2 regions of the Geobacillus sp. FJAT-46040 genome follow, and region 2 is predicted to be linked to the other one. Evidence: riboswitches for the same ligand, from Rfam matches in the RefSeq annotation. Region 2 holds a riboswitch; the other holds the start of a gene.
The links. Region 2 has a riboswitch for cobalamin ahead of CD000_RS10770 (ribonucleoside-diphosphate reductase subunit alpha). Riboswitches for the same ligand answer to the same signal wherever they lie in the genome.
Positions count from the first base shown of each region.

Region 1: it holds a riboswitch for cobalamin, as region 2 does, so the genes downstream of both, CD000_RS06315 ((2Fe-2S) ferredoxin domain-containing protein) here and CD000_RS10770 (ribonucleoside-diphosphate reductase subunit alpha) in region 2, are expected to answer to the same signal.

Region 1 is NZ_NISS01000001.1:1,199,764-1,205,713, forward strand. Features, by position in the region: gene CD000_RS06295 (glycerophosphodiester phosphodiesterase family protein) at 1-637, opposite strand, end outside; tRNA gene CD000_RS06300 (tRNA-Gln) at 812-883, shown strand; gene rraA (ribonuclease E activity regulator RraA) at 1,122-1,607, shown strand; cobalamin riboswitch at 1,666-1,859, shown strand; gene CD000_RS06315 ((2Fe-2S) ferredoxin domain-containing protein) at 2,045-2,443, shown strand; gene CD000_RS06320 (energy-coupling factor ABC transporter permease) at 2,444-3,187, shown strand; gene CD000_RS06325 (energy-coupling factor ABC transporter substrate-binding protein) at 3,192-3,485, shown strand; gene CD000_RS06330 (energy-coupling factor transporter transmembrane component T family protein) at 3,469-4,194, shown strand; gene CD000_RS06335 (energy-coupling factor ABC transporter ATP-binding protein) at 4,191-4,988, shown strand; gene cobJ (precorrin-3B C(17)-methyltransferase) at 5,053-5,950, shown strand, end outside.
Region 2 is NZ_NISS01000001.1:2,046,376-2,052,325, reverse strand. Features, by position in the region: gene asnB (asparagine synthase (glutamine-hydrolyzing)) at 257-2,164, shown strand; cobalamin riboswitch at 2,366-2,561, shown strand; gene CD000_RS10770 (ribonucleoside-diphosphate reductase subunit alpha) at 2,691-4,973, shown strand; gene CD000_RS10765 (ribonucleotide-diphosphate reductase subunit beta) at 5,084-5,950, shown strand, end outside.

The sequences.
Region 1 (5,950 bases), 850 kb from region 2:
TTCGCGCTTCCTTTTCGCCGACCAATTGAATGAGCGGGACGCCGCGCGGGATGAGCGGGCGGAGCGCCTGCAAACTTTCTGGATGGAACGATTGAAACATGACGCTTCCACGCTGGAGAACGCCGTGTTTTTGCAATAGGCGGGCGACCGCCCGTTCGATGCCGGGCTGTTTCGTTTCGACGTACAACGGAACGTTTACACGTTCCGCTTTCAGCATCCGAACCACCTCATCAAGCGTCGGAACGCATTCGCCGGCAAAGCGTGGATCGAACCACGATCCGGCATCCAATTTTTTGAGCTCACGCAATGAAAAATCGCTGACCCGCCATGGCGACCGGTGCGGGTAAACCGTTTCGACATTTGTCGTCCGGGCGAGCGTCGCATCATGCAGGGCAACGAGCTTCCCGTCTTTCGTTGCGCGCACATCGACTTCGATATAATCGGCATTCATGCGGGCGGCGAGGCGGTAGGATGAGAGCGTATGCTCCGGCGCGTGTCCGGACGCGCCGCGGTGGGCGATGACGGTGGTTTTCGGCTGGCTGGGTGGCTGCCAGGCAGCCGCGGCCGCTAAGACGATCGGCAGCGATAACAAAAACAATGCGCAAAGATAGAAGCGAAAAACCGTGATCCGGCGCATAGACATCTCTCCCCTTCCAGTATCATATCGGAAAAACAAGTGCGAGAGAAAACGAGGGGATATAGCAGGGAAAGGGTGCTTGTACCGATAGTGTCGCACATCAAGCAAAAGAATATTCAGGTTGATGCATAACGTGCACCATCATGCCGCATACTGTAAACGACAACAAAACGTTGGGCTATAGCCAAGCGGTAAGGCAACGGACTTTGACTCCGTGATGCGCTGGTTCGAATCCAGCTAGCCCAGCTGAATCGCCGGACGGGGTCCGCTCGCCCCGGCGGCCAAAACGGCTTCCGCCATGTTGTGCGGGGCCGTTTTTTCGTTCGCCGGAAAGCGGGGACGAGAACATCTTTTTATCGTTTTCAGCGGCTCCGCAAGGACACGCATCCGATGCCCGAGCAGAAGCAGCGCCGCAAAAAAATGTGGTGTCGGCAGGATTTTGACGAATGGTGGCGAATGAAAAAAAACGAAAGGGGAGAGGATCATGAAAACAGCTGATTTATGCGATCAATGTTTAGATGAGTTGCAAGTGTGCGAACTTTCGTTTCAATCGTACGGCGGAAAACGGATGTTTTCCGGGCCGATCGCGACGGTCGACGTGTTTGAGGACAACGTCCTTGTCCGTGAAGCGCTCGAGACGGTGCCGCCAGGGACGGTGCTCGTGGTCGATGGAAAAGGCTCGCGCCGCGTGGCGCTATTAGGCGACCGGTTGGCGCAAATCGCCTGCGACCGGGGGCTTGCCGGCGTCATCATCCACGGCTGCATTCGCGATTCGGCGGAAATCGGCCGCATGCCGCTTGGGGTCATGGCGATCGGCACGTGCCCAGTGAAAAGCAAAAAAGAAGGAAAAGGCGCCCGCGACGTTGTGCTCGAGTTCGGCGGCGTCCGCTGGGAGCCGGGCGCATACGTGTACGCCGATGCCGACGGCGTTGTCGTCGCCCGCGAAGATTTGTCGGCAAAAAACGGTTGACGCCTGCCATCAAGTTGTACTACGATGAGAACGGATGCTTGTTCCATGACAAGATCAATAGGCGAGAAACAAACAAGGTGCCTAAGCCTGCTCTAGGGTTTGGGTGAAAAGGGAAGCCCGGTGAAAATCCGGCACGGTGCCCGCCACTGTGATGGGGAGCTTTGCGGCAGCAAGTCACTGAAGGATGCTTCGGGAAGACGCCGTCAAGCGATGATCCTCAGTCAGGAGACCTGCCTTGTTTGGATCGGACGGATGCCTACGGGACTATAGGCAGACGTGCGGGAGAATGATGGCTGCATTGGGCCTGTTTGGGCCGTTTACGGCTTTCGTATACATTTTTCTGCACCTCTGCTGTAGAGGTGCTTTTTCTTTTGCCGAAAACCTGCCCGTCTGTCTGCGCCTAAATTCTATCATTCTAGCCAAAAAGGGGGGATTCGGTGGCGACATGGGATTTGCGGGGAATGAAGCATCATGTGCTCATTTGCAACGGAGGGACGTGCCTCCGCCATGGCGGGGATGATGTGACAACGGCGGTGCGCGAGGAGATCGCCCGTCTCGGGCTTGACGACGCTGTCCATACAACAAGGACGCGCTGCAACGGACGATGCCAAGACGCGTGCGTGATGATCGTCTATCCGCAAGGCATCTGGTATCGACAGATGACGCCGGAGCGGGCGAAGGAGGTTGTGCGCGCCCATTTGGGTGAGGGGGTTCCGATGCGGGAGTGGGCGACGTATGAATACGAAGGCGAATTGGTGTTGACGCCAGCCGGCGAACGGGAGGCGCCAAGCGGAAAACGGAAAACGGAACATGCTGCGAAAGGAGTGAAGGGATAAATGAAGAGAGCGGTTCGATGGAGCGGAATGGCGGCTTTGTTCGTTTCTTATTTTTTGTTGACGAATGAAAATGAAGCGTATGCCATGCACATTATGGAAGGATTTTTGCCTGTCAAATGGGCGCTGTTTTGGTGGCTGTTGTTTTTGCCGTTCTTTGTGTTCGGATTGCGGCGGCTTGTGCATACGCTGAAGCAGCACCCCGAACATAAGCTTCTGATGGCGTTAGCTGGCGCGTTTACATTTGTATTGTCGGCGTTGAAAATTCCATCCGTCACCGGCAGCAGCTCGCATCCGACCGGGATCGGCTTCGGCTCGGTTTTGTTTGGACCATGGGTGATGGTGGTGATCGGCACAGTCGTTCTTCTCTTTCAAGCGCTGCTTCTTGCCCACGGAGGAGTGACGACGCTTGGGGCCAATGCGATGTCGATGGCGATCGTCGGCCCGTTCGTCGCGTACGGAGTGTATCAACTGTGCCGAAAAGGGGGGGTATCCAATCGAGCGGCTTTGTTTCTTGCCGCTTGTTTGTCTGATTTGGCTACATATGTCATGACGTCCCTGCAGCTTGCCCTGGCGTTTCCGTCTCCTGATGGGGGAGTCACCGCCTCGTTTTTGAAATTCGCCGGCATTTTTGCCATTACTCAAGTGCCGTTGGCGGTGACGGAAGGCATCATAACGGTAATCGTCTGGAACTGGCTTTCCTCCTATCAAGCTTCTCCGCTGTTCCAAAAGGAAAAGGGGGCGTAATGCGATGAAGAAAAATGGCTTGCTCGTGTTGCTGGCTGCTTTGCTTGTCATCATTCCTCTTTGGTGGGCGCGCGGATCGGAATTCGGTGGAACGGACGATCAGGCGGAAAAAGCCATTCAAACGCTCAACCCGCATTACCGGCCGTGGTTTGAGTCGATCTTCACCCCTCCAGGCGGCGAAGTCGAAACGCTTCTGTTCTCGCTGCAAGCCGCGCTTGGCGCCGGCGTGATCGGCTACGTCGTCGGGTTGTACAAAGGGCGTTCGGAGCGGAAAAACAGCCATGATTCGCGAGTTTGACCGTTGGGCGTATGACAACCGGCTGCGGGCATGGCGGGCGGAGTGGAAGCTGATCGTGGCGTTTGTTATGCTTGCCGTTGTCATGATGGGCGGCTGGCGCGAACAATGGCTTGTGCTCATCGGAATGGCGTATTGGATTGTCGCTCGTGCACGAGTGCCGTTTTCCGTGTATGGAAAAGCGATGCTCGCCGCCTCCGTTTTTTTAGGGCTCAGCCTGCTGACGCTCGTTGTGTCCGTGTCGGTTCCTTTTCAAATAACTTTCATCGACAGCCAGCTGCAGCCGGCTGCAAAGCTCGCCGTCCGCTCCCTTGCCGCCTGGTCGTGCTTGTTTTTCCTTCTCATTACGACGCCGGCGCCGGACTTGATTGCGGTGCTGAGGCGAATGCGGCTGCCGGCGGCGCTCGTGGAACTTTGCTTTCTTATGTATCGCTTTATCTTTTTGCTCGAGCAGGCGGCCGCAGAGCTAATGCTGGCGTTGCGGGCCCGCAGCGGGGGAACGCATTGGCGGCATGGCGGGATGCTGATGTACCAACTATGGATGAAAACGTGGCAGTCGTATGAAGCGTTCAGCCGTTCGCTTGCGGCGCGTGGAGGCGTCGCGTCGGCTGGGCATACGCATCATCGGGAAAAAGCGCATGTGCCTCTTGTCGATGTTGCGGCCGGCATCATCATGGCCTTGTTGCTTGGGTGGGCATGGCGGAAAGGGTGAAAACGTTGCTGCTGCGAATGGAACGAGTGAAATACGCTTATCAAGCAGAACGGTACGTGCTGAATGGGATTGATTGGGAAATTCCAGAGCGAAAAAAATGCGCCTTGATCGGGCCAAACGGCTGCGGCAAAACGACGTTGTTTCTTCATTTGAACGGGCTGCTGCGGGCGCAGGAAGGAGCGGTGTATTGGAAAGGGCGCAACATGTATGAACGCGGAGCGGATTGGACGCAATGGCGGCGTGAAGTCGGCATCGTCTTTCAAAACCCGGAGCATCAAATCCTCGCCCCGCTCGTGCGTGATGAATTGGCGATCAGCTTAGTCCATGCCGGAATCGATCGAGAAAAAATGGGGGAGGCGCTTGCCGCGATTACGGCGGAATACCACCTTCAATCTTGGCTGGACCGCCCGACCCATCAATTCAGTCTCGGACAGAAAAAATGGCTGACGCTCTGCTGTACGATGGCGGCCAAGCCGGACTTGCTCGTATTGGACGAACCGACCGCCTATTTGGATCAGCATCAGACAAAGCAGTTTCTCAAACAAATTGACGCCATTCACCAGGCGGGGACGACTGTGTTGATCGCCACCCATGACATGGATTTCGTCTGGCAGTGGGCGGATGTCGTCGCGGTCATGCACGAAGGACGGATCGTGATGCAAGGGGCACCCGAAGACGTATTCGCCGACCGCCAGCGGCTGTTGGACATTCGCTTGGATGTTCCGCTGTTCGTGCGGCTTTGGCAAGCATGGCGGCCAGAGGAAAAGATCGTCCCCCGATGTGTTGCGCCGTGAAAGGGACATGAGCGGCGAATGGAGTGTGAAAAATGGGTGCTAGTCGGCAAAAGGAGGGATCATGATGAGCGGCAAATTGCTCATTGTCGGCTTCGGCCCGGGAAGCGTCGACCATATGACGAAACGGGCTCGGGAAGCGATTGAAGAAAGCGACGTCATCATCGGCTACAAAACGTACATTGAACTTGTGCGCGATCTCATTGCTGGAAAAGAGATCATTAGCACGGGCATGACCGAAGAAGTGAGCCGCGCCCAAGCGGCGGTGAAGTGGGCCGAGCGCGGCAAAACGGTTGCCGTCATCTCCAGCGGCGACGCCGGGTTGTACGGCATGGCGGGGCTCGTGTATGAAGTGTTGATCGAAAAAGGGTGGACGAAAGCGAGTCCGATTGAAGTCGAAGTCATCCCCGGCATTTCCGCGATTCATTCGTGCGCGGCGCTGCTTGGCGCCCCGATTATGCACGATGCCTGTACGATCAGTTTGAGCGATCATTTGACGCCGTGGGAGCTGATTGAAAAGCGGATTGACGCCGCGGCGGCGGCCGATTTTGTCATCGCGCTGTACAACCCGAAAAGCGGGCGGCGCACTCGGCAGATTGTGGAGGCGCAGCGCATCCTGCTTCGCCACCGGTCTCCGGAGACCCCGGTCGGTCTGGTAAAAAGCGCGTATCGCGAGCGTCAGCATATCGTCCTCACCGACTTGGCGCATATGCTGGACCATGAAATCGGCATGTTGACGACGGTCATTATCGGCAACTCGACGACTTTTGTTTACGATGGGCTCATGATCACGCCGCGCGGCTACCAGCGCAAATACCAGTTGACTGCCGCCGTCCAGCCGCTCAAGCCGCATGAGCGGCTGCGCAAAGAGGCGGAGCCATGGGCGCTCGACCAGACGAAGCCGCTGAGAGAGCCGGACGAAGAAAACGGAGAAGCGTTTCGGCCGTTTGCCGCGGCTGCCTCCG
Region 2 (5,950 bases):
GTTTTTATCGTAACAGATCGATGTGCAAAAATGGTGAAATTCACACTTTCTCCATACTTTATCGTTAATATTATGAGGAACTGAAAATCTTGCAAGCAGTGTTCCTGAAAAAATGGAAACAGATTGTTTTTGAAACTTGACGTTGTGTACGATAGAATGAAAGTATCTTTGTATCCATCATTTTAGTTTTAAACAAAAAGGTTTTTCGTGTAGTTTTTGGATTCTTCTTAGCAAAGTGGGGGGGACAATCATCGCCATGTGCGGTTTTATTGGCTGTATTCATGATCGCCCAAGAGCGATTGAGCAAACATGGAAAACAACGTTGGTGGAGATGAACCGCCTGATTACCCATCGCGGCCCCGACGATGAGGGGTATTTTTTTGATGACTACGTGAGTTTTGGTTTTCGGCGTTTGAGCATCATCGATCTGGAGGCGGGACATCAGCCGCTGTCTTATGAAAACGATCGATATTGGATCATTTTTAACGGGGAAATTTACAACTATCTTGAATTGCGGGAAGAGCTGGCGGCGAAAGGATATTCGTTTGCGACGCATTCGGATACTGAGGTGATTGTCGCCCTTTACAGCGCCGAAAAAGAAAAAGCGGTCGAAAAACTGCGCGGGATGTTTGCGTTTGTCATTTGGGACAAGCAAGAGAAAACGGTGTTTGCGGCGCGCGATCCGTTCGGCATTAAGCCGTTTTTTTATGCGGAGCAAGGAGACCGCACGTTTTTCGCTTCGGAAAAGAAAAGCATCTTGCTCGCTCTGGGACAGGAGTCGCTAAACGGCGATTCCCTGCAGCATTATTTAACATTCCAATATGTCCCTGAGCCGCTGACGATGTCGGCCGGCATTTACAAGCTGGAGCCGGGGCATTATCTCAAGAAAAAAGTCGGAAAACCGCTCACGATTCATCGTTATTGGAAGGCATCCTTCGACCCCATTCGCCAATCGGAAGAGGAGCTTGTAAAGAAAATCCGCGATGCGCTGTTTGATTCGGTCAACGTCCATATGCGCAGCGATGTGCCGGTCGGTGCGTTTTTGTCGGGAGGCATTGATTCATCGTTCATCGTCGCCATCGCGAAACAATTCCATCCGCACCTGAAGACCTTTTCCGTCGGGTTTGAGCGGGAAGGGTTCAGTGAAATCGATGTCGCAAAAGAAACCGCAGAGAAGCTTGGGGTAGACAACATTAGCTATGTCATCTCACCGCAGGAGTATATGGAAGAGCTGCCGAAAATTATGTGGCATATGGACGATCCGCTTGCCGATCCTGCGGCTGTGCCGCTTTATTTTGTCGCTCGTGAGGCGAGAAAGCATGTCACGGTTGTGCTTTCTGGCGAGGGGGCGGACGAGCTGTTCGGCGGTTACAACATTTACCGCGAACCAGAGTCGTTGCGGCTGTTTGCGCGCATGCCAAACATCGTAAAAGCGGTGTTGCGGGTGATCGCGAAGATGCTTCCGGACGGGATGAAAGGAAAAAGCTTTTTGGAGCGCGGAACGACGCCGCTTGAAGAACGGTATGTCGGCAATGCGAAAATCTATAGCGAAAAGGAAAAAGCGGCGTTGCTCAAAACGTACCAAGAGGGGCGCGAATATACGGCGGTGACGGCTCCTTTTTACCGCGAAACGCTTCATGACCCGCCCGTCAACCGGATGCAGTATATTGATCTTCATACATGGCTAAGGGGCGATATTTTAGTCAAAGCGGACAAAATGACGATGGCCCATTCGCTTGAGCTGCGCGTTCCCTTTTTAGACAAAAAGGTATTTGAGGTTGCTAGGCAAATCGTCCCTGATATGAAGATAGCCAACGGTACGACGAAATATATTTTACGTAAAGCCGCCGAAGGCATCGTGCCGGATCATGTGTTAAACCGGAAAAAATTAGGGTTCCCCGTGCCGATTCGCCACTGGCTGAAAAACGAAATGTATGACTGGGCGAGACAGCTCATCCACGAAAGCGAAACTGATCATCTGTTCCATAAGGACGTGCTCTATCGGCTGCTGGATGAACATGCCCGCCACAAGGCGGACCACAGCCGCAAGCTGTGGACGGTCTTGGCGTTTATGGTTTGGCATCAAGTCTATGTGGAAAAGAAGTACGATTTTGCTTCATCCGCACAAAGCGAGGAGCGGCCAGCGTCTGTTTTGGAGGCGTAGCAGGGAAACGACAGGGCGTTCTAAGGGCGACACCTAGAACGCCTTTTTCGATGGTGCGGACAGTTTCCTTGCCTTTGGCGAAGCGAAAGAGAAAATTTGCTTTCTCCCACTCTTGCAATTCTCCCGGTTTTGGTATATGCTTGTTCCATCAGGATGATCATCTACTATATATTGTTTTGTTCTCTTTTTTAAACAACTATATATCGTTGCACCAAGCAATGGTGTCCATCAGGACTTAATAGGGAATCCGGTGTGAATCCGGAACTGCCCCCGCAACTGTATGTGCGGACGAAATGGGATGGCCACTGGCGGCAAGAGCCATTCGGCGCGCCGCTGGGAAGGCCCCAAAGTAGGACGATGCACGAGTCAGGAGACCTGCCTTGCTTGGAACGTTTCATGTTCTTCGGGGTGTGAGAAGATGAAACGATAGGGGAAAAGAACAAGGGGTTCGTCTGCCTTTTTTCGTCTGTCGTTTCATCCGCTCGCCTGCCCGAGCGGATTTTTTATTGAAGGAGTGGGGAAACGAATGACCGCATTGACGAAAATGATCATCATCGATGACCAAGGGAAGCCGGTTTCTTTTTCACGTGAAGAGTTTGCGTCGCTGATTGGGCAAGCCGCCGCTGGATTCGGCCGTCTGTCGCTTGATGAATACGTCGAGCGTGTTTGGCAGCTTCTCAGTCGAAAGGAGTCCGTCACGGTAGAACAGCTGCACCAAACGGCTATTTTGGAAGGACTTTCTTACATTGATGAAGATGAGCCGGACTGGACATTTGTGTGCGCCCGGCTGTATTTGCGGCAATTGTACCGCGAGGCGGCACGGCAGCGCGGGTACGATGAGCGCAAGCGGTATGGCGATTTCTACTCGCTCCTTGTTGCGCTAACGGAACAAGGGGTGTACAGCCCGTTCTTGCTTGAACGTTATACGAAAGAAGAAGTCGACGCCATCGGTGCGTTTCTTGATCCGGAGAAGGACAAGCTGTTTACGTACATTGGGCTGCGCACGCTTGCGGACCGGTATTTGGCCCGCGATTATGAGCGGCGGTTGTATGAATTGCCGCAGGAGCGGTTTTTGGTCATTGCCATGACGCTCATGGCGAATGAACCGCAAAAGCAGCGGCTTGCGCTCGTGAAGGAAGCGTATTGGGCGTTAAGCAACTTATACATGACCGTGGCGACGCCGACGCTTGCCAACGCTGGGAAGTCGTACGGCCAGCTCTCAAGCTGCTTTGTCGACACGGTCGATGACAGCTTGCAAGGGATTTATGACAGCAATACCGACATCGCCAATTTATCGAAATCGGGCGGCGGCATCGGCGTCTATTTAGGCAAAATCCGGTCGCGCGGCAGCGACATTAAAGGATTCAAAGGGGTCTCCTCCGGCGTCATCCCGTGGATGAAGCAGCTGAACAATACAGCGGTGAGCGTCGATCAACTGGGGCAGCGAAAAGGGGCCATTTCCGTCTATTTGGATGTATGGCATAAAGACATTTTTGCCTTTCTCGATGCGCGGCTCAACAACGGTGACGAACGGCTGCGGACGCATGATTTGTTCACCGGCGTTTGCATCCCTGATTTGTTCATGGAGCAAGTCGAACAGCGCGGCGATTGGTATTTGTTTGATCCGCATGAAGTGCGGAAGGTGATGGGGTTTAGCTTGGAAGATTTTTATGATGAGGAAAAAGGGAGCGGCAGCTTTCGGGAAAAATATTGGCAATGCGTCAACGAACCAAGACTGTCGAAAGAAAAAGTGCCGGCGATCGAAGTGATGAAAAGCATTATGCGCAGCCAGCTCGAGTCGGGGACGCCGTTTATGTTTTACCGCGATGAAGTGAACCGGCAAAATCCGAATCGCCATCTCGGGATGATCTACTGCAGCAACCTTTGCACGGAAATCGCGCAAAACCAAAGCCCAACGGTGATGAAGCGGCAATATGTAAAAGACGGGATGATCATCATTGAAAAAATACCAGGCGATTTTGTCGTCTGCAATTTATCGTCGATCAACTTGGCGCGGGCGGTGACCGATGGGGTTTTAGCGCGGCTCATCCCGATTCAAATGCGGATGCTCGATAATGTCATTGATTTAAACAATATTCCGGTGCTGCAAGCCGGCCTGACGAACGAAAAATACCGCGCTGTCGGGCTTGGAACCTTTGGCTGGCATCATCTTTTGGCGTTAAAAGGCATTCGCTGGGAGTCGGACGAAGCGGTCCGCTATGCCGACGAGCTGTATGAAACGATCGCGTATTTGGCGATTCAAGCGAGCATGGAGCTCGCCAAAGAGAAAGGGAGCTACCCGGCGTTTCCGGGGTCGGACTGGCAGACGGGCGCTTATTTTGAGCGGCGCGGCTACGAAAGCCACGGTGAATTGGATTGGGATCGGCTGAAGCAAGATGTGACCCGCTACGGGATGCGCAACGGCTATATCATGGCCATCGCCCCGAACGCATCGACGTCGATCATCGCTGGCAGCACGGCGAGCATTGATCCCATTTTCTTAAAAGTATACGCCGAGGAAAAGAAAGATTATAAGATTCCCGTTACGGTGCCGGATTTAAACGAACAGACGATATGGTATTACAAATCGGCGTACCATATCGACCAGCGCTGGAGCATCAAGCAAAACGCCGCCCGCCAGCGCCATATCGACCAAGCCATCTCCTTTAACTTCTACGTCGTGAACACGATTAAGGCAAAAGAGCTGCTCGATTTGCATTTGACGGCGTGGAAGTCGGGGCTGAAAACGACGTATTACGTGCGTTCGACATCGGGGACGATCGACGAGTGCGATTCTTGTGCGAGCTGACCATGGGGCGCAACAAACGCCTTTGGTCGGGCTTTCCCTTCCTTGTGCGGGAGGGGCGTCCGAGGTTGGCCGCGCACATGATACTAGAAAACGAAAGGAAGGAATGGACGATGACGATCGGCTTAGTCAAACGACCGATTATGGATCCGGAGGCGCCGAACCGTTCGACGGGCATCATCAACGGCCGCTGCTCGAATGTGTTGAACTGGGACGATATTGCCTACCCATGGGCGTATGCGAAATATAAGCGAATGCTCGCCAACTTTTGGACGCCGTTTGAAATCAATATGGCGCAAGATGTGAAGCAGTTTCCGCAGCTGACCGCCCGCGAGCAGGATGCGTTTTTGAAAATCATTGGACTCTTGGCGCTGCTTGACAGCATTCAAACCGATTACGCGGGACGTGTGGCGGATTACATTACCGATCCAAGCATCAATGCCTTGATGATCATGCTCGCCCAGCAGGAAGTCATTCACAACCATTCCTATTCGTACGTGCTCTCGAGCCTTGTGCCGAAAGCAAAGCAAGATGAAGTGTTCGACTTTTGGCGAAACGAACCGACGCTGCGCAAGCGGAACGATTTTGTGACGAACGGCTACAAGGCGTTTGCGGAAGAGCCGAATGTGGAGAACTTGTTGCGCTCCATCGTTTTTGACGTCATTTTAGAAGGACTGTTTTTCTACTCAGGGTTTGCGTTCTTCTACAACCTTGCGCGCCAGCAAAAAATGGTGGCGACGAGCACGATGATCAATTACATCAACCGCGACGAGCACATTCATGTTGATTTGTTTGCGAAAATTTTCAAAGAAGTGTTGAACGAATACCCGGAGTATCGGACGCCGGAGCTTTCCGATTTTGTCCGTGAAACGTTTACGAAAGCGGCTGAGCTGGAAATCGAATGGGCCGGGGAAATCATCGGGAATGACATCGATGGCATCGACTTGGCTGATTTGGAAGCGTACATTAAGTTTTACGCC